2 regions of the Actinoplanes hulinensis genome follow, and region 1 is predicted to be linked to the other one. Evidence: predicted binding sites of a transcription regulator. Region 1 holds the regulator's gene; the other holds the start of a gene.
The links. The regulator HrcA, encoded in region 1, represses chaperone genes, less so after heat shock. The targets are predictions, from matches to a motif close to GGTTNGCACNCTCNNNNNGAGNGTGCNAACC.

Region 1 (14,865 bases):
ACCGCTGTGGACCCGAAGGTCCGGCGGTGCCCGGTTGTGTCCAAACCGGCTCACCCCGAAGGGCGGCCGGAGTCAGCTACCGCTGCTGTGCGGCTCTGACATGATCCGGAACGAGCGGATCAGACGGACAGCGCGGCGATCTTCTTGGCGATGGCCGACTTGCGGTTCGCCGCCTGGTTCTTGTGAATGACGCCCTTGCTGACGGCCTTGTCCAGCTGACGCGAGGCGTCACGCAGAAGAGCGGTGGCCGACTCGACGTTGCCCGAGTCGCTCGCCTCGTGCAGCTTGCGGATCACGGTCTTCAGCGAAGACTTGACCGACTTGTTGCGCAGACGGGCCTTCTCGTTCTGCCGGTTGCGCTTGATCTGGGACTTGATGTTCGCCACGCGACAGCCTTGTCCTGACTAGGTTCGGAAAAAATGGTCTCAAGCGATGGTCGCCTCGCCATCTGTCCCGACTCGGAGCCGGAGCAGTTGACAGGGTGTCACCACACGCGATGAGCCAGACTACCAGCACCGTTCCGAGCCGCCAAAACGGCTCCGCCCCCCCGCGGTCAGCGAGTCCAGCCGCGGCGCTCGGCCAGCCAGGCCAGCGCCTGGGTTCCGCTGAACCGCTGATGCTGACGGCTGTGCGGGGAGGCGCTGGTCGGCCCGTCGGCCGCCCGGACCAGCCAGTACCCGGCCAGCGCGGCCAGGGCGCCGTCCACCCCGTCCGGCGGCGGGTTCCACGTCCGGATGTGGGCGTCGGTGTCGAGGCCGCTGGCGTACGCGCTGATCAGGAGCGTGACCGTGTCGAACCAGGGTGCGCCCAGGCAGGGCCACGTCCAGTCGCAGAGCCAGGCCCGGCCGGAACCGTCGACCAGGACGTTGTCGACGCGCAGGTCGCCGTGGCACATGCCGGGGCCGCCGGCGGTCGAGGGCAGCCGGCGTTCGAGGTCGGCCAGTTCGCCCAGCCGCTCCGGCGCGACGGTGCCCCGTGCGGTCACCGGCATCGGCTCGTGCCCCGCCTCGATCAGTGACCACCAGGACATCTCCTCGCGCAGGATGTCCGGCAGCGTGGGCAGCCCCACGGCGAGCAGTTCGGGGGAGGGGCGGGCCAGCGCCGACGCGGCCCGGCCCCAGGAGGCCAGCGTGGCCTCCAGGTCGGCCCCGGACCACGGCAGCGACGGGATCCGGCCGTCGACCGGCTCCATGCACAGGACGAACCATCCGGCCTCGGCCAGGGTCCAGCGGGGCCGGGCCGCGATCACCTCCCCGGGGAGGGCCGCGGTGATCGCCTGCTCACGTGCGTACCACTGGGCGGTGGGGTCGTCGAGCCGGGCGGCCTTGACGAAGGCATGGGCGCCGGTCCCGGTGGTGAGCAACGCGGCGAAGGCCCGGGTGAAACCGCCGCCGGCGCTGCGCGCGGCGACGACCGGCGATCCGAGGCGCGCGGCGATCGCCTTTCGCACGCCACGCGGCAGATCAGACCATTCCGGGCGTACGGCGGTGGCGTCGTACGGTACGTCGGGCAGCGAGATCGGCCGCATGTTCCCCATCCTGCCGCCGGCGGAATTGTCGTACCCCACTGGGAGGATCGCAGGCATGAGAACCGACGATTTCTGGGCGGTCATCGACCGTGCCACCGCCGACCGGCCGGCCTCGCCCGCCGAGGTGGCCGAGCGGGCCGTCGCCGACCTGGCCACGCGCGATCCGGAGGAGATCGTCGCCTGGGGCCGTCACCTGGACAAGGTGATGGCCGCGTCCGGCACCGAGGATCTGTGGGCCGCCGCCTACCTGATCAACGGCGGCGTCGACGAGGCCGGGTTCGACGCGTTCCGGGGCTGGCTGATCGCCCACGGGCGCAAGGCCGTCGCGGCGGCGGTGCAGAAGCCCGATGTGCTCGCCAACGTTGTCGTGATCAAGGAGGCGGCCGACACCGGCGCCGTCTTCGCGGCCGAGGAGGTGCTCGACATCGCGGCCCGGGCCTACGAGCAGGCCACCGGTGGGCCGCTGCCGGCGGGGGAGCGGCCACGCACCCGCCCGGAGGTCGCCGAGCTTTGGGATTTCGACAACGAGGAGGAGATGCACCGCCGTCTCCCGCGCCTGTCCGCCCTCTTCCTGGAGCCACCGGACTGACGTGCGGGCCGGGTGGGCCGGCGGGCGTCCGGGGCGTGGGTCCGGACCCGGCCTGGTCGGGCGGGTTGGGCAGACTCGGCGGCATGAGTGCTGAATCGGGAAGTGTGGCCGCGGTCAGTCGCAACGACGTCTACTCGTTTACGAAGCCGAACCGCGACGAGATCGTGCTGGTGGCCGGGATCGGTGTGGAGGGCGACGTGCACGCGGGCGTGCACGTGCGGCACCGCAGCCGGGTGAAGGCAGACCCCACTCAGCCGAACTTGCGGCAGGTGCACCTGATCCAGGCGGAGCTCTTCGCCGAGGTGGCCCCGAAGGGTTACGACGTGCCCTCCGGCGGCCTGGGCGAGAACGTGACCACCCACGGCCTCGACCTGCTCGGGCTCCCGCGCGGCACGATCCTGCGTTTCGGCGCCGAGCCGGCTGAGGGGCCGGGCGGCGGGGACGGGGTGGCGGTGCTGGGGGCCGTCTTCGCGGCGGCCGACGCCGCGACGCTGGACGAACCCACCGCCCGGGCCGCGGCGGCCGTCAAGGAGGCCGCCCGGCGGGACGGCGGTGGCGATCCACGGCCCGCGGTCATCCTGGCCGGGCTGCGCAATCCCTGCGCGCAGATCAACGGGTTCCGGGCCGGCCTGCTCAAGGAGGTGCTCCGGAAGGACGGGCGGGGCAACCCGGTCCGCAGGGCCGGGGTGATGGGGGTCGTGCTGCGGGGTGGGGTGATTCGTCCCGGGGATCCGGTTGCCGTGGAGCTGCCGCCGGGCCCGCGGGGACCGCTCGAACGGGTGTGATCGGACCTGCCCTCGCGGGCGTGGGACGATAGGGGGCGCCGGCTGAGATCCGGCGCCCACCCGAACCCGAAGACCAGCCCGAGAAGAACGGATGACCGTGCCTGGACCGCTCGACCCCGGCGTGAACGTGATCGGATCGACCGATCCGAGCCGTATCCGCAACTTCTGCATCATCGCCCACATCGACCACGGCAAGTCGACGCTGGCCGACCGGATGCTGCAGATCACCGGGGTGGTCGACCCGCGCCAGATGCGCGCGCAGTATCTCGACCGGATGGACATCGAACGCGAGCGCGGCATCACGATCAAGTCGCAGGCCGTGCGCATGCCCTGGGTGGTCCGCGAGGGCGACAAGCAGGGCGAGTCCGCCGTCCTCAACATGATCGACACCCCCGGTCACGTGGACTTCACCTACGAGGTGTCCCGCAGCCTGGCCGCCTGTGAGGGCGCGATCCTGCTGGTCGACGCCGCGCAGGGGATCGAGGCGCAGACTCTCGCCAACCTGTACCTGGCGATGGAGAACGACCTCCACATCATCCCGGTGCTCAACAAGATCGACCTGCCGGCCGCCCAGCCGGAGAAGTACGCCGAGGAGCTGGCCAAGCTGATCGGCGTCGAGCCCAGCGACGTGCTGCGTGTCTCCGGCAAGACCGGCGTCGGCGTGGACCACCTGCTCGACGAGATCGTCCGGCAGTTCACGCCGCCGGTCGGTGACCCGGACGCCCCGGCCCGCGCGATGATCTTCGACTCGGTGTACGACGTCTATCGCGGCGTGGTCACCTACGTCCGGGTGATCGACGGCCGGATCCAGGCCCGCGACCGGATCAAGATGATGTCCACCGGCGCCGTGCACGATCTGCTGGAGCTGGGTGTCGCCTCGCCGGAGATGGAGAAGGCGGGGGCGCTCGGCGTCGGCGAGGTCGGCTACCTGATCACCGGTGTGAAGGACGTCCGCCAGTCGAAGGTCGGCGACACCGTCACCGGCAACAACCGTCCGGCCAAGGACGCGCTCGGCGGTTACAAGGAGCCGAAGCCGATGGTCTACTCGGGTCTCTACCCGATCGACGGCTCGGACTACCCGGCGCTGCGTGACGCGCTCGACAAGCTCAAACTCAACGACGCCGCGCTCACCTACGAGCCGGAGACCTCGGCGGCGCTCGGCTTCGGCTTCCGCGTCGGCTACCTGGGCCTGCTGCACCTGGAGATCATCGGCGAGCGGCTGGAGCGCGAGTTCGGCCTGGACCTGATCTCCACCGCGCCGAACGTGGTCTACCAGGTGATCACCGAGGACGCGAAGGAGACGGTGGTCACCAACCCGAGCGAGTTCCCGAACGGCAAGATCGCCGAGATCCACGAGCCGGTGGTGCGCGCCACCGTCCTGGTGCCGAACGAGTACGTGGGCGCCGTCATGGAGCTCTGCCAGAGCCGCCGCGGCAGCCTGCTCGGCATGGAGTACCTGTCCTCCGAGCGGGTGGAACTGCGCTACACGCTGCCGCTCGCCGAGATCATCTTCGACTTCTTCGACCAGCTGAAGAGCAAGACCAAGGGGTACGCGTCACTCGACTACGAGCCCTCCGGTGAGCAGGTGGCCGACCTGGTGAAGGTGGACATCCTGCTGCACGGCGAGCCGGTCGACGCGTTCAGTGCCATCGTGCACAAGGACAACGCCTACTCGTACGGCACGACGATCGCCGCCAAGCTCCAGAAGCTCATCCCGCGGCAGCAGTTCGAGGTGCCCATCCAGGCGGCCATCGGCTCCCGGATCATCGCCCGCGAGACGATCCGCGCGATCCGCAAGGACGTGCTCGCGAAGTGCTACGGCGGTGACATCAGCCGGAAGCGGAAGCTGCTGGAGAAGCAGAAAGAGGGCAAGAAGCGGATGAAGATGGTGGGCCGCGTGGAGGTTCCGCAGGAGGCCTTCATCGCCGCGCTCTCCACCTCCGACAGCACCGACGCGAAGGGGTCAGGCAAGAAATAGGGCGGTTTGATTCCTCGGGGGGTCGGGAACACAGGGGCTCGATGGACGCAACCACCAAGCTCCACCCCCGAGGAGGAACCTCATGGAATTCACGCTCACCGGCATCATCGTCGCCCTGATCGTCGGACTCGTGGTCGGCGCGCTCGGCCGGCTCGTCGTACCGGGCCGCCAGAACATCCCGCTCTGGCTGACCCTGGTCGTCGGTGTGGTGGCCGCTCTGCTGGGCACCGTGATCGCCCGCGCCGCGGGTGTCGCGAACACCGCCGGTTTCGACTGGATCGAGTTCTTCTTCCAGGTGGCTCTGGCCGCCATCGGTGTGGCGCTGGTCGCCGGTGTCGGTGGCCGTCGCGGTATCACCCGGTGATCGCGGCCTGACCGCGAAGACGGAAACGCCGGTCCCGCCCCCGCGGGCCCGGCTTTCCGCGTCTGAGGGGCGCAGAACTCAGTGGAAGACCTCGGCGACCACCTGCGCCGGGTCGCCGGCGCTGCCGTCGGTCACCGGCTGCCACTTCCCCTCGGGGGCGCGCCATTCGAGATCACCGAACCGGACCCGTTCGAGACCGGTGCCCGAGGCGTGCGAGACCAGCCAGTGCGCGAACCGCCAGCCGACGCTGGGATCGGCCACGGCCACGGTCAGGCCGGCCGTCTCGGCGCTGCGGGCCTGGCCGCCCAGCTTCTTGCCCCAGTCCAGCTGGAGGCTGCTGAGCAGGGCGGTGGCAGCCTCCGCGCCGCGGATGGCCGGGGTGTCCGGGACGACGCACTCGACGGCCCCGGTGGCCCGGCCGGTCAGCGCGGCGGCCAGCACCCGGGACTCGTCGGCCCATTTCTCGTACGCGTTCGGGTACGCCGAGCGCTGCACCCGCTGGGCCGCGTCGGTGACCCGCATCTTCTCCCAGCCCTTGACCTTCTTGAGAGCCGTGTAGAACTTGCCGGCCGAATACCTAGGGTCCATGATCTGCTCCACCGTGCCCCAGCCCTGGCTGGGCCGCTGCTGGAAGAGGCCGACCGAGTCGCGGTCCCCGCCGTCCAGGTTCTCCAGCTCCGACTCCTGGAAGGCGGTGGCGAGCGCGACCACCACCGCCTGCTCGGGCATCCCCCGGCGCACGCCCACGGCGGCGATCGTCGCCGCGTTGGCCATCTGTGCCGAGTCCAGGGTCACCTCGCCCTCGGCGCTGACCGTGCACTCCGGGCCCAGCTGCGGCAGCTTGATGCTGCCCGCCAGGTTGTTGATCAGCACGATCACGCCGACCACGCCGACGAGGGTCAGCGCGGTGATCACACCCACGATCGATCTGGTTCGCACCGTCACCTCCTCAGCCGAGCCGGACGCCCAGCCTAGACAACGACCGCTCGTGCCCCGGGCGGGGATGATTCATCGAACCCAGTCGGGGTCACGCCTCTCCCGGGACGCCGCCACACCCTCCCGGCCCTCCGCGGACTTGAAGTATCCCGCCGACCGCTGTGCGAGATCGGCCAGGTCGGTACGGATGGACTCGCTCCGCGTACGCCGGAGAAGTTGTTTGGTGCCGGCGAGCGCGAGTGGCCCGCCGCGGATGAGTGACGCGCAGTAGGCCGCGACAGCGGCATCGAGATCCTCCTCGGCGACCGCCGCGGTGACCAGGCCCACTTCGGCGGCCCGGGTCCCGTCGAAGACGTCGCCGGTGAGATAGAGCTCGGCGGCGGCCCGGGGCGCCAGGCGCGGCAGCACGGTGGAGCTGATCACCGCGGGGATCACTCCCAGCCGTACCTCGGTGAAGGCGAACGTCGCCGACCGGGCGCAGACCGCGATGTCGGCCGCGCCGATCAGGCCGAGGCCGCCGGCCCGGGCCGGACCGCCGATCCGCGCCACCACCGGCTTGGGGAATTCCCAGAGCGCGGCCAGCACGTCGGCGAGCATCTCGGCGGGCAGTTTGTCGCCGGGCCGGGCGGCGGCGGTCTCCTTGAGGTCGACGCCGGAGCAGAACACCGGGCCGGTATGGGACAGGACCACCACCCGGGAGTCCGGGTCGGCTGCCGACGCGGCCAGCGCGTCGAGCATCCGCCGGAGCAGGGCGGTGGAGAGGGCGTTGCGGTTTCCGGGGTTGTCCAGGGTAAGGGTGGTCACCCCGGCGCCGGTGGCGGTACGGACCAGATCCATGCCGGGAACCTTAACTACGCTTGCTGGATGGCCGGCGCACTCCCCGATGGTGAACCCGTACCCGACGACGGGTCGCTCCCCGACGAAGCCACCCGTGAGGTCGGCAAGGACGGGTTCGCCGTCTACGTCCACGTGCCGTTCTGCGCCAGCCGCTGCGGCTACTGCGACTTCAACACGTACACGGCGAGCGAGCTGGGCGGCGGGGCGAGCCGCGAGGAGTACGCCGACACCGTCCTGGCCGAGCTGGCCCTGGCCGCCCGGGTGATCGAGCCGGGCCGGGTGGACACCGTCTTCGTCGGCGGCGGCACACCCACCCTGCTGCCGGCCGGCGACCTGGCCCGGATCCTGGACGGCATCGACCGCACCTGGGGCCTGGCCCCCGGCGCCGAGGTGACCACCGAGGCCAACCCGGAGTCGGTGGACCCGGCCTACCTGCGGGAACTTCGCCGCGGCGGGTTCACCCGGATCTCGCTGGGCATGCAGTCGGCCGCCGAGAACGTGCTGCGGGTCCTGGACCGCCGGCACACCGCCGGACGGGCGCCGCGGGCCGCCGCCGAGGCCGGGGAGGCCGGGTTCGAGCACGTCAACCTCGACCTGATCTACGGCACGCCGGGGGAGACCCCGGAGGACTTCGCGGCCTCGCTGGACGCCGTGATCGGCGCCGGGGTGGACCACGTCAGCGCGTACGCCCTGATCGTCGAGGACGGCACCCGGATGGCCGGCCGGATGCGCCGGGGCGAGCTGCCGTACCCCTCGGACGACGTGGCGGCCGACCGCTACCTGGCCGCCGAGGCCGCGCTGAGTGAGGCCGGTCTCACCTGGTACGAGGTGTCCAACTGGGCGCAGCCGGGCGGGGAGTGCCGGCACAACCTGCTGTACTGGACCGGCGCCGACTGGTGGGGTCTCGGGCCGGGCGCGCACAGCCACGTCGGCGGGGTCCGCTGGTGGAACGTGAAGCACCCGGTGACCTACGCGAAACGCCTGGCCGCCGGGACCTCGCCGGGCCACGCCCGGGAGACGCTGAGCGGTGACGACCGGCACATGGAGGACGTCATGCTCCGGGTCCGGTTGCGCGACGGCATCCCGCTGGACCGGGTCGACGCCACGGGCGCCGCGCGGGCCCTGGCGGACGGGCTGCTCGAGCCGGGGGCGTACGACGACGGCCGCCTCGTGCTCACGCTGCGCGGCCGCCTGCTGGCCGACGCGGTCATCCGTGACGTGGTGTGAGTCTCACCTGATGAAGCGCGCGCTCAGCGGATAGTTGAACGGCTCGTTGTTGGCCGCCTTCACCCCGGCGACCACACCCAGGATGGTGGCGATCAGCCACGCCGCGCCGACGATGAAGACGCCCACCCCGACGCAGATGAGCACGCTGCCGACCAGGCCGATGATGCCCCAGAGAAGCTGGAAGTTGAGCGCCTTGACGGCCTCCTCCCGCACGTACGGCGAGGTGTTCCCCCGGGCCAGCAGGGCGACCAGCGGCGCGATCCAGCCGAAGAACGTGCCGCCGAAGAACGCGCCGGCCGCCCCGCCGAAGTGCGCCACCAGGATCCAGGTGCGCTCGTCGCCGGCGGTGGACGGAGGCCTGTAGCCGTACCCCGGAGGCGGGTTGTAGGGAGGCGGCGGATATCCGCCCGGCGGCTGATAGCGAGCGGTCGGATCGTCGTCCGGTGGGCGGGGCTGTTCTGTCATGAAAGACACGCTAGGACCCGCTATCGAGCCGGTCGAGGACCAGGCAGGTACTTTCGATCATCGCGCTGCCGCCCCCGGGGACGTAGACTGGCACTCTATTAGCGGGAGTGCCAGAGGGGGAGGGGTCATATGAGTCTGGATGACCGCAAGCTCGAGGTGCTCCGGGCGATCGTCGAGGACTACGTCGAGACCCAGGAGCCGGTCGGCAGCAAGGCCCTGGTGGACCGGCACAAGCTCGGCGTCTCTCCGGCCACCGTGCGTAACGACATGGCGGTGCTGGAGGAGGAGGGCTACATCCGGCAGCCGCACACCAGCGCCGGGCGGGTCCCCACCGATGCCGGCTACCGGCTCTTCGTCGACCGGCTCACCCGGATCAAGCCGCTCAGCCCGGCCGAGCGCCGCGCGATCGAGCGCTTCATGGTCGGCGCCGTCGACCTGGACGATGTGGTGCACCGCACGGTCCGCCTGCTGGCCCAGCTCACCCGCCAGGTCGCCGTCGTTCAGTACCCGTCGCTCTCCCGGTCCTCGGTGCGCCATCTGGAGCTCGTGCCGATCTCCACCACCCGCCTGATGCTCGTGATGATCACCGACACCGGCCGGGTCGAGCAGCGCCTCGTCGAGATGCCCGGCCCGGTGCACGACGGCGACGTGTGGGACCTGCGCCGCCGCGTCAACGAGAAGCTCTCCGGTCAGCGGCTCGCCGACACCCCACCCCTGGTGCAGCGGCTGGTCGACGAGTGTGACGATCCCGAGCGACGGGCCACGATGGCATGCCTCGCGTCGGTACTCTTGGAGACCCTCGTCGAGCGGAGTGAGGAGCGCCTCGCCCTCGCCGGCACGGCCAATTTGACACGTGGCGGTGTGCTGGACTTCCAGGGCACGCTACGGCCCGTCCTCGAGGCTCTCGAGGAGGAGGTGATCCTGCTGAAGCTCATCGGCGACCTGGAGCCCCGGACCACCCGGGTCCGGATCGGTGACGAGAACGAGATCGACAACCTGCGGTCGGCGTCCGTGGTGAGCAGTGGTTACGGACCGGGCACCACGATCGTTGGTGGGCTCGGCGTGCTGGGGCCCACCCGGATGGACTACCCCGGCACTATCGCTACCGTTCGTGCAGTGGCACGCTACGTTGGCGACCTGTTGGCACAGAATTGACGGATTCGCGCAGACATTGAGGACTCCAAACCCCGTGGCCAAGGACTATTACGGAATTCTCGGTGTGAGCCGGGAGGCAACCGACGACGAGATCAAGCGCGCCTACCGCAAACTCGCTCGGCAGTACCACCCGGACGTCAACCCGGATCCGGAAGCGCACGACAAGTTCAAAGAGATCAACGCGGCGTACGAGGTCCTCTCCGACGACCAGAAGCGCCAGATCGTCGATCTCGGCGGTGACCCGCTCGCGCCCGGTGGCGGCATGCCCGGCGGTGCCGGCGGCGCCGGCCCGTTCGTCGGCTTCCAGGACATCATGGACGCCTTCTTCGGCACGGCCGCCGGCGGCGGCTCCCGGGGCCCGCGCCCGCGCACCCGTCCCGGCGCCGATGCCATCCTGCGTCTCGAGCTGGACCTGGTGGAGACCGCCTTCGGTGTGGAGGCGCCGATCACCGTCGACACCGCGGTGCTCTGCACCCAGTGCTCCGGCGCCGGCACCGCGCCCGGCACCCACCTGGCCACCTGCGAGGTCTGCGCGGGCCGCGGCGAGGTCCAGTCGGTGCAGCGCACCTTCCTCGGCCAGGTCGTCTCGTCGCGCCCCTGCCAGAACTGCCAGGGCCACGGCACGGTCATCCCGACCCCCTGCCCGACCTGCGCCGGCGACGGCCGGATAAGGACACGCCGCTCGCTCACCGTCAAGATCCCGGCGGGCGTCGAGGACGGCATGCGGATCCGCCTGGCCCAGCAGGGCGAGGTCGGTCCCGGCGGCGGCACCGCCGGCGATCTCTACGTGGAGATCCACGAGCGGCCGCACGACGTCTACTCGCGCAAGGGCGACGACCTGCACTGCCGGGTCACCCTGCCGATGACCGCGGCCGCGCTCGGCACCCGGATGACGATCAAGACCCTCGACGGCGAAGAGAACATCGAGGTCAAACCGGGCACTCAGCCGGCCAGCACGTTGCGTATCCGCGGCAAGGGCGTCCCGCACCTGCGCGGCCAGGGCCGTGGCGAGCTCTTCGTGCACCTCGACGTCAAGACGCCGACCAAGCTCACCGCCGACCAGGAGCGCATGCTGCGCGAATTCGCCAAGACCCGCGGCGAGGACGTGGCCGAGCTCTCCAAGCAGGGCGGCTTCTTCAGCCGGATGCGCGACGCCTTCAACGGCCACTGAGAGCTACGCATCCGACGACCCGGCGCCGTCCCTGACAAGATCAAATTCAAGATCATGTCGTAGCCGGGTGGTGGGTGCCGACCGCCGCTCCCGCCGAGGACCGGGCGGTGGCGAGTTGGCCGCTGGCGCGTCCAGGACACTCACCGCCACCCGGTGACCTGAGTGAGCGGTCCCGCTGACCCCGCACAGACCACCCGCACACGCGGCGCCCAGCCGCACACGCGGCGCGCTTCGCGCGCGGGCCTGGTGCCACGCGGCGCCCACCCGCACACGCGGCGGGTTTTGTGTGCGCGTGCCCCGCGGTGGTCGGCGTGTCGGTGGGTGGTCGCGCGTGCGGCGGACGCGTGAGCGATCGGCGGTGCTGGTCGGTGCTGGCTCCGGGCGAGGGGTACGTTTCTGGGATGTCCGCGCCGCTGTTCCTGGTCGATAGCCTGCCCACCGGATCGTCGTACACACTGGACGGCCCGGAGGGGCATCACGCCGCCACCGTGCAGCGGCTTCGGGTCGGTGAGGCGATGATCCTCGCCGACGGGCGTGGCGGCACCGCCCGGGCCGAGGTCACCGCGGTCGGGCGGGGCAGCGTCGAGGTGATGGTCAGCGCGGTCGGCCAGGAGCCGGCCGCCGACCCGAGGCTGGTCGTCGTGCAGGGCATCGCCAAGGGTGACCGGGGCGAGTTGGCCGTACAGGCGATGACCGAGGTCGGGGTGGACGAGATCCTGCCCTGGGCGGCGTCCCGGTCGGTGGCCCAGTGGCGCGGCGACCGTGGTTTCAAGGCTCGCGACAAGTGGACGGCCACCGCCCGTGAGGCCGCCAAGCAGGCCCGCCGCTCCTGGCTGCCGGTGGTGACCGGCGACCCCGACTGCTCGACCAAACGGGTGGCGTCCCGCATCGCCGGGGCGGCGGCCGCCTTCGTGCTGCACGAGGAGGCCACCGAGCGCCTCTCCACCGCAGCTCTGCCGGAACAGGGCGACATCGTCCTGGTGGTCGGCCCCGAGGGCGGCATCAGCGACGCCGAACTGGAGACCTTCCGCGATGCGGGCGCGACCCCGGTCCGCCTGGGCACCGCGGTCCTGCGCACCTCCACCGCCGGAGTGGCGGCCCTAGCCGTCCTGAACAGCCGCCTGACCCGCTGGTAACCCCTTCAGCTGGCCCCCAGAGCTGTTTCAAGGGCAGTGAGACAGCTCTGGCAGCCAGCTGAAGAATTCCGGCTGGTTGTCAGGGCTGTTTCGGCGGGCGTGAGGCAGCTGTGGGCGCCGGCTGGAGGGGTTGGGTGAGGGTGAGGGTGGTGGTCAGGCGGGGGGCGTCGAGGGCGTGTGCGGCGGTCACCGTGTAGTCGCCGGGCACCGTGCGCCAGCCGCCGTCCCACACCTGGAAGGCGCGCTCGGGCAGCGGGATCGTCACGGTCACCGTCTCTCCGGGGGTGGCCGTGGCGGTGGCGAAACCGGCGAGCCACCGCTCCGGGCGGGCCACCGGGCCCGGCTGGTTCGCCGACAGGTACACCTGCACGACCTCTCGGCCGGGGCGGTCGCCGGTGTTGGTGAGCGTCACCCGCGCCCGCGTGGCGTCGAGCGTGATCTCCCCGTACGCCCAGGTGGTGTAGCCCTGACCGGAACCGAACGCGAAGAGGGGGCGGGCCGACCAGCCGCGGTAGCCGATCCGGATGTCCTCGCCGTAGGCGAGCGTGCCGTCCGTAGGACGCACCTCCAGGACCGGGCAGTCCTCCTCCCGGCGCGGCCAGGTGGTGGGCAGGCGGCCGCCCGGCTCCGCGACGCCGAGCAGCACGTCGGCCAGCGCGGCACCGGCCTCCTGTCCGGGGAACCAGGTGAGCAGCACCGCGGCCGCCTCCCCGGACCAGGGCAGCAGCACCGGCGAGCCGGCGTTCACCACCACGATCGTGCGCGGGTTGGCCGCGGCCACCCGGGACACCAGCTCGTCCTGGCGGCCGGGCAGGGCCAGCGAGACGCGGTCGAAGCCCTCCGACTCGACCTGCTCGGTGGTGCCGACCACGACGACCGCCACGTCCGAGCGGGCGGCCAGCTCGACCGCCTCGGCGATCAGGCCGTCGTCGTCCGGACCGGGCGCCCGGTGGCCGAGCGTGGTGGAGACCGAGTGGGCCATGCCCGGTTCGAAGGTCTGCCGCAGCAGCACCGGAACCGGTACGCCGGCCTCCAGCTTCACGGTGAACCGCTGCTCGCGCGGGTGCAGCAGCAGGTCGGCGCGGCCGGTGCCGGGCGGGTGCAGCGAGCCCTGGTAGCGCGTCTCGCCGCCGACGACCAGCTGGAACGCGCCGAACCCGGAGACCGCCAGGACGTGTTCGCCGCCGACCGCCGGGGTGATCTCGGTACGCAGTTCGAGGGTGGTGATCGCGGCCACCGGCAGCCCGCCGGGCGGGTCGCCGAGCCAGCGGATGGTGGCCGTCTCCACTCCGAAGTCGTGCCCCTCGGCGGAGAAGGTGAACGGCGCCCAGTCAGGGCCCTGCGCGGGCGGCAGGAACGGGCGCGGGTCGGCGCCGACCGCGTGGGCCACGTCGACCCCGGGCAGCGCCGCGCGCAACCCGTCCAGCGGGGAGATCACGTGCCGCGGGGTGACCTGGGCGCTGCCGCCGCCGAGCACCCGCGCGTCGGTGGCCAGCGCGCCGATCACCGCGACCCGGGTGAGGTCGGCGGCCCGCAGCGGCAGGGTGGCGTGTTCGTTGCGGGCGAGGACGAACGACCGGACCGCCACCTCGTGCGCCACCGCGTCGCCGTCCTCCTCCGGCGGCGGCGCGGGAAGAGCGTGCCCGTCCAGGGCCCCGGTACGGGCGGCGAGCCGCAGCACCCGGCGCACCTTGTCGTCGATGACCTCCTCCGGCACGGCTCCGGAGCGGACCGCCTCGACCAGCGCCGGACCCCACGGGTTGTCCATGGCCGGCATCGCGATGTCGAGCCCGCCGAGCGCGGCCGCCACGGTGTCCCGGGCGGCCCGCCAGTCGGAGACGACCACGCCGTCGAAGCCCCACTCCCGTTTGAGGATCTCGTCCTGGAGGCGCCCGTTCGCGGCCATCGGCGTGCCGTTGACCCCGTTGTACGCGCTCATCACGCCCCACCCGCCGGCCGCCGCCACCCGCTCGAACGGGGCCAGGTAGATCTCCCGCAGCGCCCGTTCCGGGATCTGGACGTCCACCGTCATCCGGTCGGTCTCGAAGTCGTTGCCGACCAGGTGCTTGACCGTGGTGCCGACCGAGTGCGCCTGCACCCCGGCCACGAACCCGGCCGCGATCTCCCCGGTGAGCAGCGGGTCCTCCGAGTAGCACTCGAAGTGGCGGCCGTTCAGCGGGGTGCGGTGCATGTTGACGGTCGGGCCGAGCAGCACGTGCACGCCCTTGCGCCGGGCCTCCTGGCCGAGCAGCCGGCCGGCCCGTTCGGCGACCGTGGTGTCCCAGGTGGCGGCGAGCGCGGTGGGGCTGGGCAGGGCCACGGACGGGTCCTCGGGGGTGTAGCCGGTGCCCCGGACACCGACCGGGCCGTCCGACATGACCAGTGACCGCAGTCCGATGTGGGGCACCGCCGGCAGCGACCAGAAGTCCTGTCCGGTCAGCAGGGACACCTTCTCCTCCAGCGTGAGCCGGTCGAGAAGGTCGTCGAGATCGGTCATGAGAGCGCTCCCAGGAGTGTGTCGGAGGTTCCGGCGCCCATCTGAGCACACCCCCGGCCATAAGATCCATGAGGTGGAAAACACCTGTCTGTTCTGCCGCATCCTGGGCGGCGAGATCCCCGCCACCGTCGTGCACCGGACCGAGACCACCCTCGCCTTCCGTGACATCGACCCGAAAGCGCCCAGCCACGTCCTGG
Region 2 (14,865 bases), on a different contig from region 1:
GGCCACCTCCGGCGGCCTGAACTTCGCCCTCTTCGGCCTGGCGGTCTCGGCCGGCTTCCTGCTGGTCGTGGTGGTGGCGCTGTTCTTCGGCGACACGGTGGCCAGCGAGGCGAGCTGGGGCAGCCTGCGCTATCTGCTGGCCGTTCCGGTCCCGCGGGCCCGGCTGCTCGGCGTCAAGCTGACCGTCGCGGCCGCCTACTCGCTCGTCGCGTTGCTGCTGCTCACCGGCACCGGGCTGCTGATCGGCACGCTCCGCTACGGCTGGTCCCCGCTGGGCAGCACGATCGCCGCGGAGATCCCGCCGGCCGAGGGTGTGCTCCGGCTGCTCGGCATCCTCGCCTATCTGGCGACCACCCTGCTCGTGGTGGCCGGCCTGGCCTTCCTGCTCTCGGTGCTGACCGACGCCGCCCTGGGCGCGGTCGGCGGCGCCGTGCTCCTGTGGATCCTGTCCAGCATCCTGGACCAGATCGAGGCCCTCGGCAGCATCCGCAACGCCCTGCCCACCCACTACACGGACGCCTGGATGGGCCTGCTCTCCACCCCCGTCCAGACCGAGGACCTGGCCAAGGGCGCGATCTCCGCGGTCGTCTACGCCACGCTGTTCTGGGGGATCGCCTTCTACCGCTTCACCCGAAAAGACATAACTTCCTGAACCCCTTTTCTCGTACGGAAGTGCCGGGTCCCGTGGCCCGCGGCGGCTCCTCCAGGCGCTCCTCCAGGCCGTCCCCCGCCGCCGGCTCATGAGACGGGGTTCTCGGGCGCGACCGCTCACGCACGTCGCGCGGTGGGGCTCGCGTTCTGGACGCGCCAGCGGCCAGCGGGCCCCGCCGGGCCCTCGGCGGGAGCAGCGGTCCGCACCCACCACCCCGCTGCGACCTCAAGGTTCTGATCTTGGGGGGTGGCTCACACCTCGGGAACTCCGTGTGGTGTCGGCGGGATCTCGTCGTAAGGTGTTGGAAACAACTGAATACCTCATCCAGAGGGGCAGAGGGATACGGCCCGACGAAGCCCCGGCAACCACCGCGCATGACTCTCGATGACGAGGCAGCGACGTGGCAGGTGCTAATTCCGTCCCCGTTCCGGCAGGTCGCCGCGGGGAAAGATGAGAGGAAACTCTAATGACGTCTGTCGTCGACGCACCCTCAGCCACCTCCGCCTCGCCCGCTCGTGGGCTGATCTGTCGCGCTTGCGGCGCCGAGTACCCGCTGGCCGCGCAGCACGCCTGTTACGAGTGTTTCGGCCCGCTCGAGGTCGCCTACGACGAGGCGGCGCTCGCGCGGGTGACCCGGGCCCAGATCGAGGCGGGCCCGCAGAACATCTGGCGCTACGCGGCCCTGCTCCCGGCCGGCCAGGACCCGGCGACCCGGGTGACGCTCGACCCGGGCCTGACCCCGCTGGTCGCCGCCCCGCAGCTGGCCGCCGCGCTCGGGCTGAAGGCGCCGCTGTGGGTGAAGGACGATTCGCAGAACCCGACCCACTCGTTCAAGGACCGGGTCGTCTCGGTGGCGCTGACCGCCGCCAAGGAGCTGGGCTTCAAGCGGTTCTCCTGCGCCTCGACCGGCAACCTGGCCAACTCGGTGGCCGCCCACGCGGCCCGGGCCGGCGTGCCGAGCATCGTCTTCATCCCCTCCGACCTGGAGCAGGGCAAAATCATCACCACCGCGGTGTACGGCGGCGAGCTGGTGGCCATCGAGGGCTCCTACGACGACGTGAACCGGCTGTGCAGCGAGCTGGTGGAGACCGACGAGTTCGAGGACACCGCGTTCGTGAACGTGAACGTGCGGCCGTTCTACGCCGAGGGCTCCAAGACGCTGGGCTACGAGGTGGCCGAGCAGCTGGGCTGGCGCATCCCGGCCCAGGTGGTCATCCCGATGGCCTCCGGTGAGCTGCTCACCAAGGTGGACAAGGCGTTCTCCGAGCTGGTCGAGATCGGACTGGTCGAGGCCCCGGCGGACGGGTGGACCGTCTTCGGCGCCCAGTCCGAGGGCTGCAACCCGATCGCCGTGGCGCTGCACGCCGACACTGACGTGATCACCCCCGTGAAGCCGACCGGCATCGCCAAGTCGCTGAACATCGGTGACCCGGCCGCCGGGCCGTACGCGATCGAGGCGGTCCGCCGCACCGGTGGCTGGATGGACTACGCCAACGACGACGAGATCCGGGCCGGCATCCGGCTGCTCGCCGAGACCACCGGCGTCTTCGCCGAGACCGCCGGCGGCACCACGGTGGCCGTGCTGAAGAAGCTGGTGGAGAGCGGTCGGCTGGACCCCACCAAGGAGACGGTCGTCTACAACACCGGCGAGGGCCTGAAGACCCTCGACGCGGTCGCCGGCCAGGTTGGACCGACCCACACGATCAAGCCGTCGCTGCGTGGTGCCCGCGAAGCCGGCCTGCTCGGATAACACTGCGTGACCGGCGATCAGCCGGTTGTCGAGAATTACCTCCTCCGAGGACTTGCACTCCGATCTCCGGATGGGCAGGATGCTCTCTGCGGGAGGACGCGACGCCGTACGAGGCCCCTCACCTGAGCTTGGCGACAATCTCCGAGGGTCCCAACGATCCAGCGCTGACCCATACGGCTACGTGCCCGGAGGCGTTGTGCGTCCGTCCTCCCGACCAAACATCCGCACTGCCCACCGCCTTCGCACCGCCCACGGCCGCAGTGGCAGGTCCTCCGGGTAGTGCCCGTCGGCCAGCCCCGCGTCCCGCTCGAACCAGTTGCGCACCCCGTAGGACGTGGTGAGCGCGATCGACCAGGCGCAGGCCAGCCAGTAGGCGGGCCAGAAGAGCGGGCCGAGGACGGCGTACTGGCCGGCGTGCCGGCTCTCGTGGGCGAGCAGCCGGGCCCGCTCCTCGGCGAGCAGCCACTCGGCGGTGCGCTTCGTGATGATCACCGAGCCGACCGTGAAGCAGGTCGCGGGCGGCACCCGGAGCCGGTAGTTCTCGGCGATCAGCACGCCGTGCCGGCCGCGCCGGACCCGCGCCCCGGTGGACAGCGCGATCAGCAGACCGATGACGGTCGTCCCGTTCACGGCGGTGAGGACCGTGCGCGTCACGTGCCACCCCCGCCCGGGCATCAGACCCGCCGTCGCATCTGGAGCTCGGTGAGGGCCGGGATGGTCGGATGCCGCAGGCGCACCCCGGTGTCGGCGAAACCCAGCTTCTCGTACGCCCGGACGGCCCGCCCGTTGCCGCACACCACCTCGAGCATCAGCTCGTCCCGCCCGGCCGCGGCCGACCAGTCGGCGACCGCCTCGATCAACTGCCCGAGGATCTTGCCGCCCCGGTACGCCGGAGTCAGGTACACCGCGAAGATCACCGTGCAGTGCGGCGCGTCCGGCAGCACGATCCCGCCGGCGTGCCCGACCAGCGGCCCACCCGGGTCGGCGATGAACTGGGCCGTCTCGAAGCCCTCGGACGACTGCCGGATCCGCTGCCGGTAGCCCTCGTGCGGCCGGGCCGCCGCCTGCGCCAGGGTCTCCAGGAACGCGAGGGGACTGTCCGCCAGCATCTCCAGCCGGAGCGCCCGCATGCGCCCGGCATCCTCGGGGGTGACCCGGCGTACGTCCCAGTTCTCCATGGGTAATCCCTACCGCCGTGGCCCCCGGTCGGCAACCGGGTTGTCGTGAAGCCGAGTGGCGGCGCTGCGCCATGATTCGACGATGAACGATGAGCCCGAGGGGCTTTCCGGTGTCCGGCTGCTGCGCGCCCGCCCCTGGGGGATCGCGCTGGCCGTGCTGCTCACCAGTGCCGCGGCGCTGGCTTACACGTGGGCGTGGCTGTCCCTGATCCCGGGCTTCGGCCCGATGCCGTCGTTCGATCCGGGCGAGGCCCTGACCCGCTGGGTGGTCGTGCCGATCGTCGCGGAGATTCCGGAGATGGTGGCCCTGATCTCGATCGCGGTGCTGTCCCGGCGTCGGGTGACCGTGGGCCGGGCGCTGCTGCTGTGGATCCTCGCCGCGCTCGTCTCGACCGTGAAGAACATGCTGGACGCGGGCCTCGAGTTCGCGGTCGGCGAGGTCGGCTTCGACCCGCTCCTCGTGGTGGCGATCGCCGGCGACCTCGTCGTGCTGATCGGCGTGGGCCTGCTGGCCCGATGGCTGCTGCCGGTGCCCGGGTTCCCGGCGGTGCGGCCCGGCCGCGACCTGACGGCGCTGATCGTGGCCTCGTTCCTCATGATGGCGCTGATCGAGGTCTTCTCCGTCATGACGATGCTGACCGCGAACTCGTTCGCCACGGAGGCGTCGGTGTCGACGGTGATCATGCTGAGGCTGTCGGTGTCCGCTGTCCTGTCGGCGGTCCTCACCGTCGGCTGGGCGGTTGCGGCGCTTGTCACCTCGGCTCCGGAGCGCTCCGAATGGTCCGGGGAGCCCGCTGAGCTGGGCTTTCAAGATCGTTAGCGGAAACCGGGGCTCCCTCGGGGGTTTCGCGGGAAGATGGGGTTTCTTGCACTCGCCATCGGGGAGTGCTAAACAAGTGATTGGCACTCGCGCATGCTGAGTGCCAGCAGGTCGGGACGGTGGGGTTCCGGTCACGATGCCGCCATCGGCATCGGGGCACGGAGCCGGTCGTCGCGGGCTATCCGGCTCGGCCTGAGGACGTCACATCGCCAGGTGGTGACGTCCACAGACTTCCTCAAAGTGCGGAGAGCGGGGCTGATGAGGCCCGGCGCCGCGGATGTCCGGGAGGACAACGCCGTATGGCCAAGATCATCGCATTCGACGAGGAGGCTCGCCGGGGCCTCGAGCGCGGTATGAACCAGCTCGCCGACGCGGTCAAGGTGACCCTCGGCCCCAAGGGCCGCAACGTGGTTCTCGAGAAGAAGTGGGGCGCCCCCACGATCACCAACGATGGTGTATCCATCGCCAAGGAGATCGAGCTCGAGGACACCTTCGAGAAGATCGGCGCCGAGCTGGTCAAGGAGGTCGCCAAGAAGACCGACGACGTCGCCGGTGACGGCACGACGACGGCGACCGTCCTGGCCCAGGCTCTGGTCCGTGAGGGTCTGCGCAACGTCGCCGCGGGCGCGAACCCGATGGCCCTGAAGCGGGGCATCGAGGCCGCCGTGGCCAGCGTCTCCGAGGCCCTCTCGCAGCTCGCGAAGGACGTGGAGACCAAGGAGCAGATCGCCTCCACCGCCTCCATCTCCGCCGGTGACTCCACGGTCGGCGAGATCATCGCCGAGGCCATGGACAAGGTCGGCAAGGAAGGCGTCATCACCGTCGAGGAGAGCAACACCTTCGGTCTCGAGCTGGAGCTCACCGAGGGCATGCGCTTCGACAAGGGCTACATCTCGGCGTACTTCATGACCGACGCCGAGCGCATGGAGGCCGTCTTCGACGACCCCTACATCCTCATCGCGAACAGCAAGATCTCCGCGGTCAAGGACCTGCTCCCGGTCCTCGAGAAGGTCATGCAGTCCGGCAAGCCGCTGGTCATCATCGCCGAGGACGTCGAGGGCGAGGCCCTGGCCACCCTGGTCGTCAACAAGGTCCGCGGCACCTTCAAGTCGGTCGCCGTCAAGGCCCCCGGCTTCGGTGACCGTCGCAAGGCCATGCTCGAGGACATCGCCATCCTCACCGGTGGCGCGGTCATCAGCGAGGAGGTCGGCCTCAAGCTCGACGCCGCCGACCTGTCGCTGCTGGGCCAGGCCCGCAAGGTCGTCATCACCAAGGACGAGACCACCATCGTCGACGGTGCCGGCAACGCCGAGCAGATCCAGGGCCGGGTCAACCAGATCCGCGCCGAGATCGAGCGCTCGGACTCCGACTACGACCGTGAGAAGCTGCAGGAGCGCCTGGCCAAGCTGGCCGGCGGCGTTGCGGTGATCAAGGTCGGCGCGGCCACCGAGGTCGAGCTCAAGGAGCGCAAGCACCGCATCGAGGACGCCGTTCGCAACGCGAAGGCGGCCGTCGAGGAGGGCATCGTGCCCGGCGGTGGTGTCGCGCTGGTGCAGGCCGGCAAGACCGCCTTCGACAAGCTGGACCTGTCGGGCGACGAGGCCACCGGTGCCAACATCGTCAAGGTCGCGCTCGACGCCCCGCTGCGTCAGATCGCCGTGAACGCCGGCCTCGAGGGCGGCGTCGTGGTGGAGAAGGTGCGCAACCTCGAGGCGGGCCACGGCCTCAACGCCGCGAACGGTGAGTACGTGGACCTGCTGGCCGCGGGCATCATCGACCCGGCCAAGGTGACCCGCTCGGCGCTCCAGAACGCCGCGTCGATCGCCGCGCTGTTCCTCACCACCGAGGCCGTCGTGGCCGACAAGCCCGAGAAGAACCCGGCTCCGGCCGGCGCCCCGGGCGGCGGTGACATGGACTTCTGAGTCCATCGGTTCCCAACCGGAAGGCGGTCCGCTTCGGCGGGCCGCCTTCCGGCCTTCTGCGCGACGCCTCCCCCGGAGGTGTGCCGGCGATATTCCCTCGCCTGGGCGACGCCTGTGGGGGCTAACCTGGGACGGATGCGTGATCCCTCCGTTTCCCGCTATTCGGCCGGCCGTCTGTCCCCGATCCGGCGCGCGGCCGACCTGCGCCGGCTGCGTGACGAGCAGTTCGACGTCCTGGTGGTCGGTGGCGGGGCCACCGGCGCCGGCGCCGCGCTCGACGCCGCCTCCCGTGGCCTCAAGGTCGCCCTGGTGGAGGCGCGGGACCTGGCCGCCGGCACGTCCAGCCGCTCCAGCAAGCTGATCCACGGTGGCCTGCGGTATCTGGAGCAGCTGGAGCTGCACCTGGTCCACGAGGCGCTGACCGAGCGCGGCCTGCTGGCCACCCGGCTCGCGCCGCACCTGGTGCGCCCGGTCCCGATCCTGGTCCCGCTGCCCAGCGCCGGCCTGCCCCGGCGGGCCTGGCAGCGCGGCTACTACGGGCTCGGCGTGGCCGCCTACGACGCGTTCGCCGGGATCTTCGGCACCGGGCGGGGCATGCCGCTGCACCGGCACCTCACCCGCGACGGCGCCCGGCACCTGTTCCCCAGCCTGCGGGCCGACCGGATCGCCGGGGCCATCCGCTACTACGACGGGCAGGTCGACGACGCCCGGCTGGTGGTCAACCTGGCGCGGACCGCGGCCAGCCTGGGCGCCGCGGTGGTGACCAGCGCCCGGGTCACCGGCTTCGTGCGCGAGGCCCGCCAGGTGGTCGGCGTGAAGGTGCGTGACCTGGAGGCCCCGGGCTCGGAGGAGTTCGAGGTCCGGGCGCGCACGGTGGTCGCCGCCACCGGCGTGTGGAGCGACGACATGTCGCAGATGCTCAACGACGTGGGCGTCCGGCCGGGGCTGCGGGTCCGCGCCTCCAAGGGGGTGCACCTCGTGGTGCCCCGCTCGGCGATCACCGGTGAGTCCGGCCTGATCCTGCGGACCGCGACGTCGGTGCTGTTCGTGCTGCCCTGGGGCGGTCACTGGATCATCGGCACCACGGACACCGACTGGCAGCTCGACCGGGCCCACCCGGCCGCCTCCGCCCGCGACATCCGCTACCTGCTCGACCAGGTCAACGCGGTGCTGGACCGGCCGCTCACCACCGACGACATCGAGGGCGTCTACGCCGGTCTGCGGCCGCTGCTCTCCGGCGAGGCCGACTCCACCTCGAAACTGTCCCGCGAGCACGCCGTGGTCGAGCCGATGCTGGGGCTGCTGCTGGTGGCCGGCGGCAAGTACACGACGTACCGGGTGATGGCGGCCGACGTCATCGACCGGGCGGTGCGCCGGCTGAGCGGTCCGGCCCGGCCGTCGCGGACCGCCGAACTGCCGCTGCTCGGCGCGGACGGCTACGCCGCCGCGTGGCGGGACCGGCACGACACGGCCCGGCGGCACGGCGTCACCGCCGGGGTGGTCGAGCATCTCCTGGAGAGGTACGGAACCCTGACCGTTCACCTGCTGGCGATGATGGCCGCCCAGCCCGAGCTGGCCGCGCCGCTGGCCGGGGCGCCGGAGTACCTGGCCGCCGAGGTGGCGTATGCGGCGCTCGCCGAGGGGGCCCTGCACCTCGACGACGTGCTCACCCGGCGGACCAGGATCTCGATCGAGACCTCGCACCGTGGCGCCGAGTCGGCCGCGCACGCCGCCGAGATCATGGGCCAGGCGCTCGGCTGGGACGCCACCGTCCGGCAGAAGGAGATCGAGCACTACCTGGCCCGGGTCACCGCCGAGCGGCAGTCGCAGACCAAGCCGGACGACGAGACCGCCGACGCCGCCCGGATGGGTGCGCCGGACGTCCGCGGGCTGACCGCCGACCGGTGGGAGCCGCTGCTCGAGATCGACCTTTGATCCTCGTCGACGAGCCGCTCTGGCCGGGTCGCGGCCGTCTCTGGTCGCACCTGGTCAGCGACGTCTCCTATGACGAGCTGCACGTCTTCGCCGAGATGCTCGGCACGCCGCGGCGGGCCTTCGACCGGGACCACTACGACATCCCGGAGTTCCGGTTCCACAGCGCGCTCTGGCTGGGCGCCACCCTGCTGCCCTCGCGTGAGCTGGCCGCCCGTCTCAGGGCGGCCGGCCTGCGCCGCCCGAAGCATGTGGTCAGGCGAGTTCTTCCAGCTCAGCCTTGAGATTTGCCCGGGCCCGGTCCTCCCACTGTTCGCGGATCTCGGCGTGGCGGTAGATGGACGGCAGGTTCAGCAGCTCGGTGAGGACCCGCGAGCGGCCGCCCCGGAAGGCGTCGTCGGGGACGTGGGCGTACTCGCGGCGGATCGCGCTGGTGTAGCGGACGTACCGCTCGGTGTCGGCGGCCAGGATCGACAGGTCGGCGTCGCAGAGCAGCTCGCCGTCCGGATCGTTCTCCCCGGTCGCGTGCCCGGCGGTCAGGCTCACCAGGCGGGCCACCTCGACGGCCACCTCGGCCGGGGCGCCCAGGCTGGTCAGCAGACCCTCGGCGAACTCGGCGCTGTCCCGCTCGTTGGCGTCACCCAGAGCACGCGGGTCGTACACCGCGTCGTGCAGCCAGGCGGCCAGGCGTACCCGGTCGGGGTGGGGCGCCAGGTGGGCGAAGCGGTCGACCACCTCGAGCACCGCGGCGAGATGGGTCACGTCGTGATAGTGGCGCTGCGGCTCGGTCCAGCGGCCGACCAGGTAGCTCGCGGCGGAGTCCAGGTCCGCGTCGCTCGCGGTGGCGCCGGCGCCACGGGCCGCGGCCCGGAAAGCTTCAGGCAGAGAGGTCACTCAGGCATCCTGACACGTAGGTTGTTGTCATGATCGGCAAGAAGCGGGTCCCGGTGTTCCTCGTCCGGGGCAGGGCCGGGCTGATGCTCGCGATGCAGGCCGGTCTCGCCGCCGGACTGGCGTGGTATGTGGCTCACGACCTGTCCGGCCGCCCGATACCGTTCTTCGCGCCGATCGCCGCGGTGATCGCGCTCGGCTCGTCGGTGGGCCAGCGCCTGCGGCGGACGGCGGAACTGGTCATCGGGGTGGCGGTCGGCATCGGCCTGGGCGACGGCATCATCCTGCTGATCGGCAACGGCCCGGTGCAGATCGGCCTGATCGTGCTGCTCGCCGTGCTGTTGGCGACCGCGGTCGGCGGCGGCGCCGCGCTGATCGTGCAGTCCGCCTCCTCGGCGGTGCTGGTCGCCACCCTCACCTCGAGCAACGGACAGCCCTGGACCCGCTTCCTGGACGCTCTGGTCGGCGGTGCGGTGGCGCTCGTGGTGATGACCGTGCTGCTGCCGCTGAACCCGCTGACCGTGGTGCGCCGGGCCGCCGACCCGGCGCTGCGGGCCTTCACCGACGGCCTGCACGACGCGGCCCGCGGGCTGGCCGCCGCCGATCCGGACGTGCTCCAGGCGGCTCTGGAGCGGCTGCGGGCGGCCGAGGGCCCCTTCGCGGCGTTCCAGTCGGCGATCGAGGCGGCCGGGGAGAACGTGGCGTTCGCGCCGGCCCGGTGGCGGGCCCGCGGCGCCCTGGCCCAGTACGTCGAGGGCGCCCCCCAGCTCACCTACTCGCTGCGCAACGTCCGGGTGCTGCTGCGCCGGGCACACACCGCGCTCAACGACCAGGAGCCGGTCCCGGCGCTGCTGCCCGTGTCGGTCCGGCACCTGGGCGACGCCGTGGAGCTGCTCCGGCAGGAGTGGGATCGGGGCGTCGAGCCGGTCGCGGCCCGGGAACGGGCGCTGCGGGCGGTCGCCGAGTCGGGCCACGCCTACCAGGAGGGGGTCGGCTACTCCGGGGGCGTGGTGGTGGCGCAGATCCGGACCGCGGTGGCCGACCTGCTGCGGGCCACCGGCGTCGAGTACGCGGAGGCGACCCGTCAGGTGCGGGCCGCCATCGGCTGGCGGGGGCGGCCCCACGGAGCACGCCGTCGTACCGGTCGATGACTAGGCTTGCGGGCATGGCCGACGATCCCGCCCCCGAGACGACCGAGGCTGTCCCTCCCTATCCCGAGGTGACCGAGGCGGCGAAGGCGCCGGTTCCCGGGCGCACCGCCGGGTGGCGGCGCTGGCTGCCGGTCACCCTGGTGATCGCGCTGATCGCCGCCGGGGCCGTCTTCATGCTGGTCTTCCTCGGTTACAACATCGGCATCACCGGCCTGGCCGTCGGCCTGACCGCGGCGATCCTCCCGGTCCCGCTGCTGGCCAGCAGTTTCGTCTGGCTGGACAGGTACGAGCCGGAGCCCGCGAAATACCTGATCTACTGCTTCGCCTGGGGCGCCGCCGTGGCGACCGCGGTGTCCCTCGGGGTGAACAGCGGCGCCGCCTGGCTCTTCGACCGGGTGGGCCTGCCGGACGCGCTGGTCGCGGTGCTGGTGGCCCCGCTCATCGAGGAGTCGACGAAGGTGCTGGGCCCGCTGCTGCTGTTCTGGCGCCGCCGCGGCGAGTGGTCCGGCATCACCGACGGCATCGTCTACTGCGGCCTCTCCGCGCTCGGCTTCGCCATGGTGGAGAACGTGCTGTACCTGGGCGGGCACGGCTACGCGGCGGGCGCCGACGAGTACGGTCCGGCCACCGGCCTGCAGAACGTGTTCCTGATCTTCATCGTCCGGGTCCTGTTCACCGGCTTCGCCCACCCGCTGTTCACCTCGATGGCCGGGATCGGGCTGGGCATCGCGGCGCGCTCCGGCGACCGGACCGTCCGGCGGCTCGCCCCGGTGGCCGGCCTGCTGCTCGCGATGATCCTGCACGGCATCTTCAACCTGCTGCCGACCCTGGCCGGCGCCACCGGCGAGACCATGATCATGCTGTACGGCTACCTCGGCTTCATGGTGCCGTTCTTCTTCCTGGTGGTCGGCTTCGCCATCGCGCTGCGCAGCTGGGAGGGCCGCCTCGCCGAGCGGGTGCTGTACGACTACGCCGCCGCCGGCTGGTTCGCCCCGTCCGAGGTGGCCGCCCTCGGCACGCTCGGCCGCCGGCACGCCGCCCGGGAGTGGGCGACCCGGGTCGCCGGCCCGATGGGGCGCCGCGCGATGCGGGACTTCCAGTTCGCGGCGACCCGGCTGGCGCTGCTGCGCGACGGGCTGCGGCGTGGGCTGCCGCGGACTCCGTACGAGCTGAACCACGCCACCGAGGAGGAGCGGGAGCTGCTGACCGCGATCACCGGGTACCGTTCGGTCTTCGCCGGGCGCGACCCGCAGACGCCGCCGTCCTGGTGGGACGGGCGGTATTACCGGATCGCCTTCCCGGACGGGGTGGTGCGGACCGTGGCCCCGCCGCCGGAGCCGGTCATGCCGGTGCCGGTGCGGCTTGGCTACTACGCGAGCCCGCCTCCGCCGATGTTCGCCCCGATGCCACCTCAGAGGTAGAGGCCGGTGCCGTCCGGCTCGACCCGGTCGGCCGCGACCGCGTGCACGTCCCGTTCGCGGAGCAGCACGTACCCCTTGCCGTGCAGTTCGACCTCGGAGCGGTCGTCCGGGTCGAAGAGGACGCGGTCGCCCACCACGATCGACCGGACGTTGGGCCCGACGCCGACCGCGGTCGCCCAGGACAGGCGCCGGCCCATCGAGGCGGTGGCCGGGATGACGATGCCGGCGGTGGACCGCCGCTCGCCCTCCCCACCGTCCTGACGGACGAGGACGCGGTCGTGCAGCATCCGGATCGGCAATCCGGTCTCGGTACGGGCGGTGTCGGCACTCACGATTGCAGACGGTACGCCGCCACGGATTCCCATCGTCGCGGGGTAAGGCGTTCCGAGCCACTGGGTACTAGCGTGATTACCGCGCATTCGAGAGTCGAGGAGGTATGGCGGTTGAACCGCTTCCGACGGGTCCGGGACAACCTGAGGAAGGCCTACGACTCCGGCCGCGAATCGGTGCGTCAGGGCCGGACCGACCGTGCCGAGGAGGAGTCCGACCGGTACGAGGAGTTCATCCCACCACCACCCGTGCCCGAGTTCACGCACCACTCGACGGCCAGCAGGGACGACGCGGACGTGCCGCAGCCGCTGCGCATCGCGGCGTCCTGGAGCTGGCGCCTGATCGTGGTGGGCGTGATCGGCTGGGCGCTGCTCAAGCTGATCGGCATGGTCAGCATCGTGATGATCCCGCTGGCCATCGCGCTGCTGCTGTCGGCGCTGTTCGGCCCGGCGGTGGGCTGGCTGCTGCGGCTGCGCCTGCCCCGGTCGTTGGCGACGTTCCTGGTGATGGTCACCGGGATAGCCGCGGTCGTCGGCACGCTGACCCTGGTGGTGAACCAGTTCATCGCCGGGGTGCCGAAACTGACCGAGAACGCGAGCGCCGGTGTCCGGCAGATCCAGCAGTGGGCGCGGACCGGGCCGCTGCACCTCTCCGACGCGCAGGTGGATCAGGGTATCGACGCCGGTCAGGAGTGGATCAACTCGAACACCACGTCGCTGACCTCGACCGGCATCGCCACCGTGGCGACCATCGCGGAGCTGGTCACCGGCCTGCTGCTGGTCCTCTTCGCGACGTTCTTCTTCCTGCGGGACGGGCGGTCGATCTGGCGGTTCATCGTCCGGCTCTTCCCGGTGAACGCACGCTGGTCGCTGGCCGACGCGGGCGACGCCTCCTGGGCGACCCTGGGGTCGTACGTGCGGGCCACCGTGCTGGTCGCCTTCATCGACGCGGTCGGCATCGGCCTGGCGCTGGTGGTGCTGGAGGTGGAGTTCGCCTTCCCACTGGCCGCGCTGGTCTTCCTGGGCGCGTTCATCCCGATCGTCGGCGCCAGCGTGTCCGGTGTGGTCGCCGTCCTGGTGGCGCTGGTCGACGAGGGCTGGGTGGTCGCCCTGATCACGCTGGCCGCGGTGATCCTGGTCCAGCAGATCGAGGGGCACGTCCTCCAGCCGCTGATCATGGGCCGGGCGGTGTCGGTGCACCCGCTCGGGGTGATCATCGGGATCGCCTGCGGTGTGGTGCTGGCCGGGATCATCGGGGCGCTGGTGGCGGTGCCGCTGATCGCGGTGCTCAACACCGGCATCCGGCGGCTGTCCCGGCGGCGGCCGGAGATCCCACCGCACGCCGAGGTGGTCACCACCGGCGGGACATGAGAGAAGGGCGGGACCCCGAGGGGTCCCGCCCTTTCAACAGAGCGTGGGTCAGGCGGTGGCCACGTTCAGAGCGATCTCGTTGACGCCGAGGGCGGCGTCGACCGCCAGCTCGCCGTTGCCGTGCCGGCTGAGCGCCTTCACGGTCCAGGAGCCGGGCGCGGCGAAGAACCGGAACACGCCCTCGGGCGAGGAGACCACCTCGGCGGTGAACTCGCCGGAGGAGTCGAGCAGGCGCACGTACGCGCCGCCGACGGCCTCGCTGTCGGCGTTGCGGACGATGCCGGTGATGACCGTCTCCTTGGCCAGGTCCACGCTGCTGGGGAGGGGCGCGGACTGGTCGGGGGCGGCGCAACCGGCGGCGATGTTCCCCGCGGTGTTCGCGGTGGTGGGCACAGTCATGATGATCAGGCCTTTCCGGGTTCGTCGCCGAGGGCGATCGGCACACCGATGAGGGAGCCGTACTCGGTCCAGGAACCGTCGTAGTTCTTCACGTTCTCGTGACCGAGCAGCTCCTTGAGCACGAACCACGTGTGCGAGGAGCGCTCGCCGATGCGGCAGTACGCGATGGTGTCCTTGCTGCCGTCCAGACCGGCCTCACCGTAGATCTTGGCGAGATCCTCGTCGGACTTGAAGGTGCCGTCCTCGTTCGCGGCCTTGCTCCACGGCACGCTGAGCGCGGTCGGGATGTGGCCGGCCCGCTGGGACTGCTCCTGCGGCAGGTGCGCCGGGGCGAGCAGGCGGCCCGCGAACTCGTCAGGGCTGCGCACGTCGACCAGGTTCTTCACGCCGATGGCCTGGACCACCTCGTCACGGAACGCGCGGATCTCCAGGTTCGGCGCCTTGGCGACGTAGCTGGTCTTCTCGCGGACCGGCACGTCCTTGGTGTAGGCGCGGGCGTCCAGCTCCCACTTCTTGCGGCCGCCGTCGATCAGCCTGACCTGCTCGTGGCCGTACAGCTTGAAGTACCAGTACGCGTACGCCGCGAACCAGTTGTTGTTGCCGCCGTACAGGATCACGGTGTCGTCGTTGGAGATGCCGCGCTCGGAGAGCAGAGCGGCGAACTGCTCCTGGTTGACGAAGTCCCGCCGGACCGGGTCCTGGAGGTCCTTCTTCCAGTCGATCTTGATCGCGCCGGGGATGTGGCCGCCGTCGTAGGCGGTGGTGTCCTCGTCGACCTCGACGAAGACGAGACCCGGGGTCTCCAGGTTCTCCTCGGCCCAGTCGGCCGAGACGAGTGCGGTGTCGCGACTCATCGGTTCACTCCCTGATGGTGGGTGATGGGTGAGTCAGCGCACGGAAGTGTCCTGTTCAGTCGCACTCCGCGCGGACCCATGGGTGGTTGGGATCACGGGCTGCTTGTGCGACGGCGCCACTGCCGGGCTAGAAATGCCCTGGGCTATCAGAAAAGGTGCTCAGCACCGAGTGGCCCCGTCAGTGAACGGGGCGAC

Region 2: the regulator HrcA is predicted to act here: its motif matches at 4,479-4,509, upstream of groL (chaperonin GroEL).

Annotation. Positions count from the first base shown of each region.
Region 1 covers NZ_JAHXZI010000012.1:47,259-62,123, forward strand. Annotated here, with positions in the region: gene rpsT (30S ribosomal protein S20) at 120-386, opposite strand; gene KZ829_RS22780 (phosphotransferase family protein) at 554-1,528, opposite strand; gene KZ829_RS22785 (DUF4240 domain-containing protein) at 1,584-2,117, shown strand; gene KZ829_RS22790 (MOSC domain-containing protein) at 2,201-2,902, shown strand; gene lepA (translation elongation factor 4) at 2,994-4,880, shown strand; gene KZ829_RS22800 (GlsB/YeaQ/YmgE family stress response membrane protein) at 4,963-5,244, shown strand; gene KZ829_RS22805 (hypothetical protein) at 5,323-6,189, opposite strand; gene KZ829_RS22810 (enoyl-CoA hydratase-related protein) at 6,253-7,017, opposite strand; gene hemW (radical SAM family heme chaperone HemW) at 7,045-8,244, shown strand; gene KZ829_RS22820 (DUF4870 domain-containing protein) at 8,248-8,709, opposite strand; gene hrcA (heat-inducible transcriptional repressor HrcA) at 8,839-9,864, shown strand; gene dnaJ (molecular chaperone DnaJ) at 9,899-11,035, shown strand; gene KZ829_RS22835 (16S rRNA (uracil(1498)-N(3))-methyltransferase) at 11,437-12,171, shown strand; gene KZ829_RS22840 (beta-glucosidase) at 12,251-14,668, opposite strand; gene KZ829_RS22845 (HIT domain-containing protein) at 14,742-14,865, shown strand, end outside.
Region 2 covers NZ_JAHXZI010000002.1:65,640-80,504, forward strand. Annotated here, with positions in the region: gene KZ829_RS03950 (ABC transporter permease) at 1-652, shown strand, start outside; SAM riboswitch class I at 970-1,109, shown strand; gene thrC (threonine synthase) at 1,119-2,402, shown strand; gene KZ829_RS03960 (hypothetical protein) at 2,580-3,056, opposite strand; gene KZ829_RS03965 (GNAT family N-acetyltransferase) at 3,077-3,580, opposite strand; gene KZ829_RS03970 (hypothetical protein) at 3,663-4,400, shown strand; gene groL (chaperonin GroEL) at 4,700-6,322, shown strand; gene KZ829_RS03980 (glycerol-3-phosphate dehydrogenase/oxidase) at 6,458-8,257, shown strand; gene KZ829_RS03985 (DUF4031 domain-containing protein) at 8,254-8,538, shown strand; gene KZ829_RS03990 (HD domain-containing protein) at 8,510-9,148, opposite strand; gene KZ829_RS03995 (FUSC family protein) at 9,178-10,296, shown strand; gene KZ829_RS04000 (PrsW family intramembrane metalloprotease) at 10,311-11,717, shown strand; gene KZ829_RS04005 (GroES family chaperonin) at 11,708-12,004, opposite strand; gene KZ829_RS04010 (AI-2E family transporter) at 12,161-13,417, shown strand; gene KZ829_RS04015 (DUF1416 domain-containing protein) at 13,466-13,816, opposite strand; gene KZ829_RS04020 (sulfurtransferase) at 13,822-14,670, opposite strand; gene KZ829_RS44795 (Ms5788A family Cys-rich leader peptide) at 14,849-14,865, opposite strand, start outside.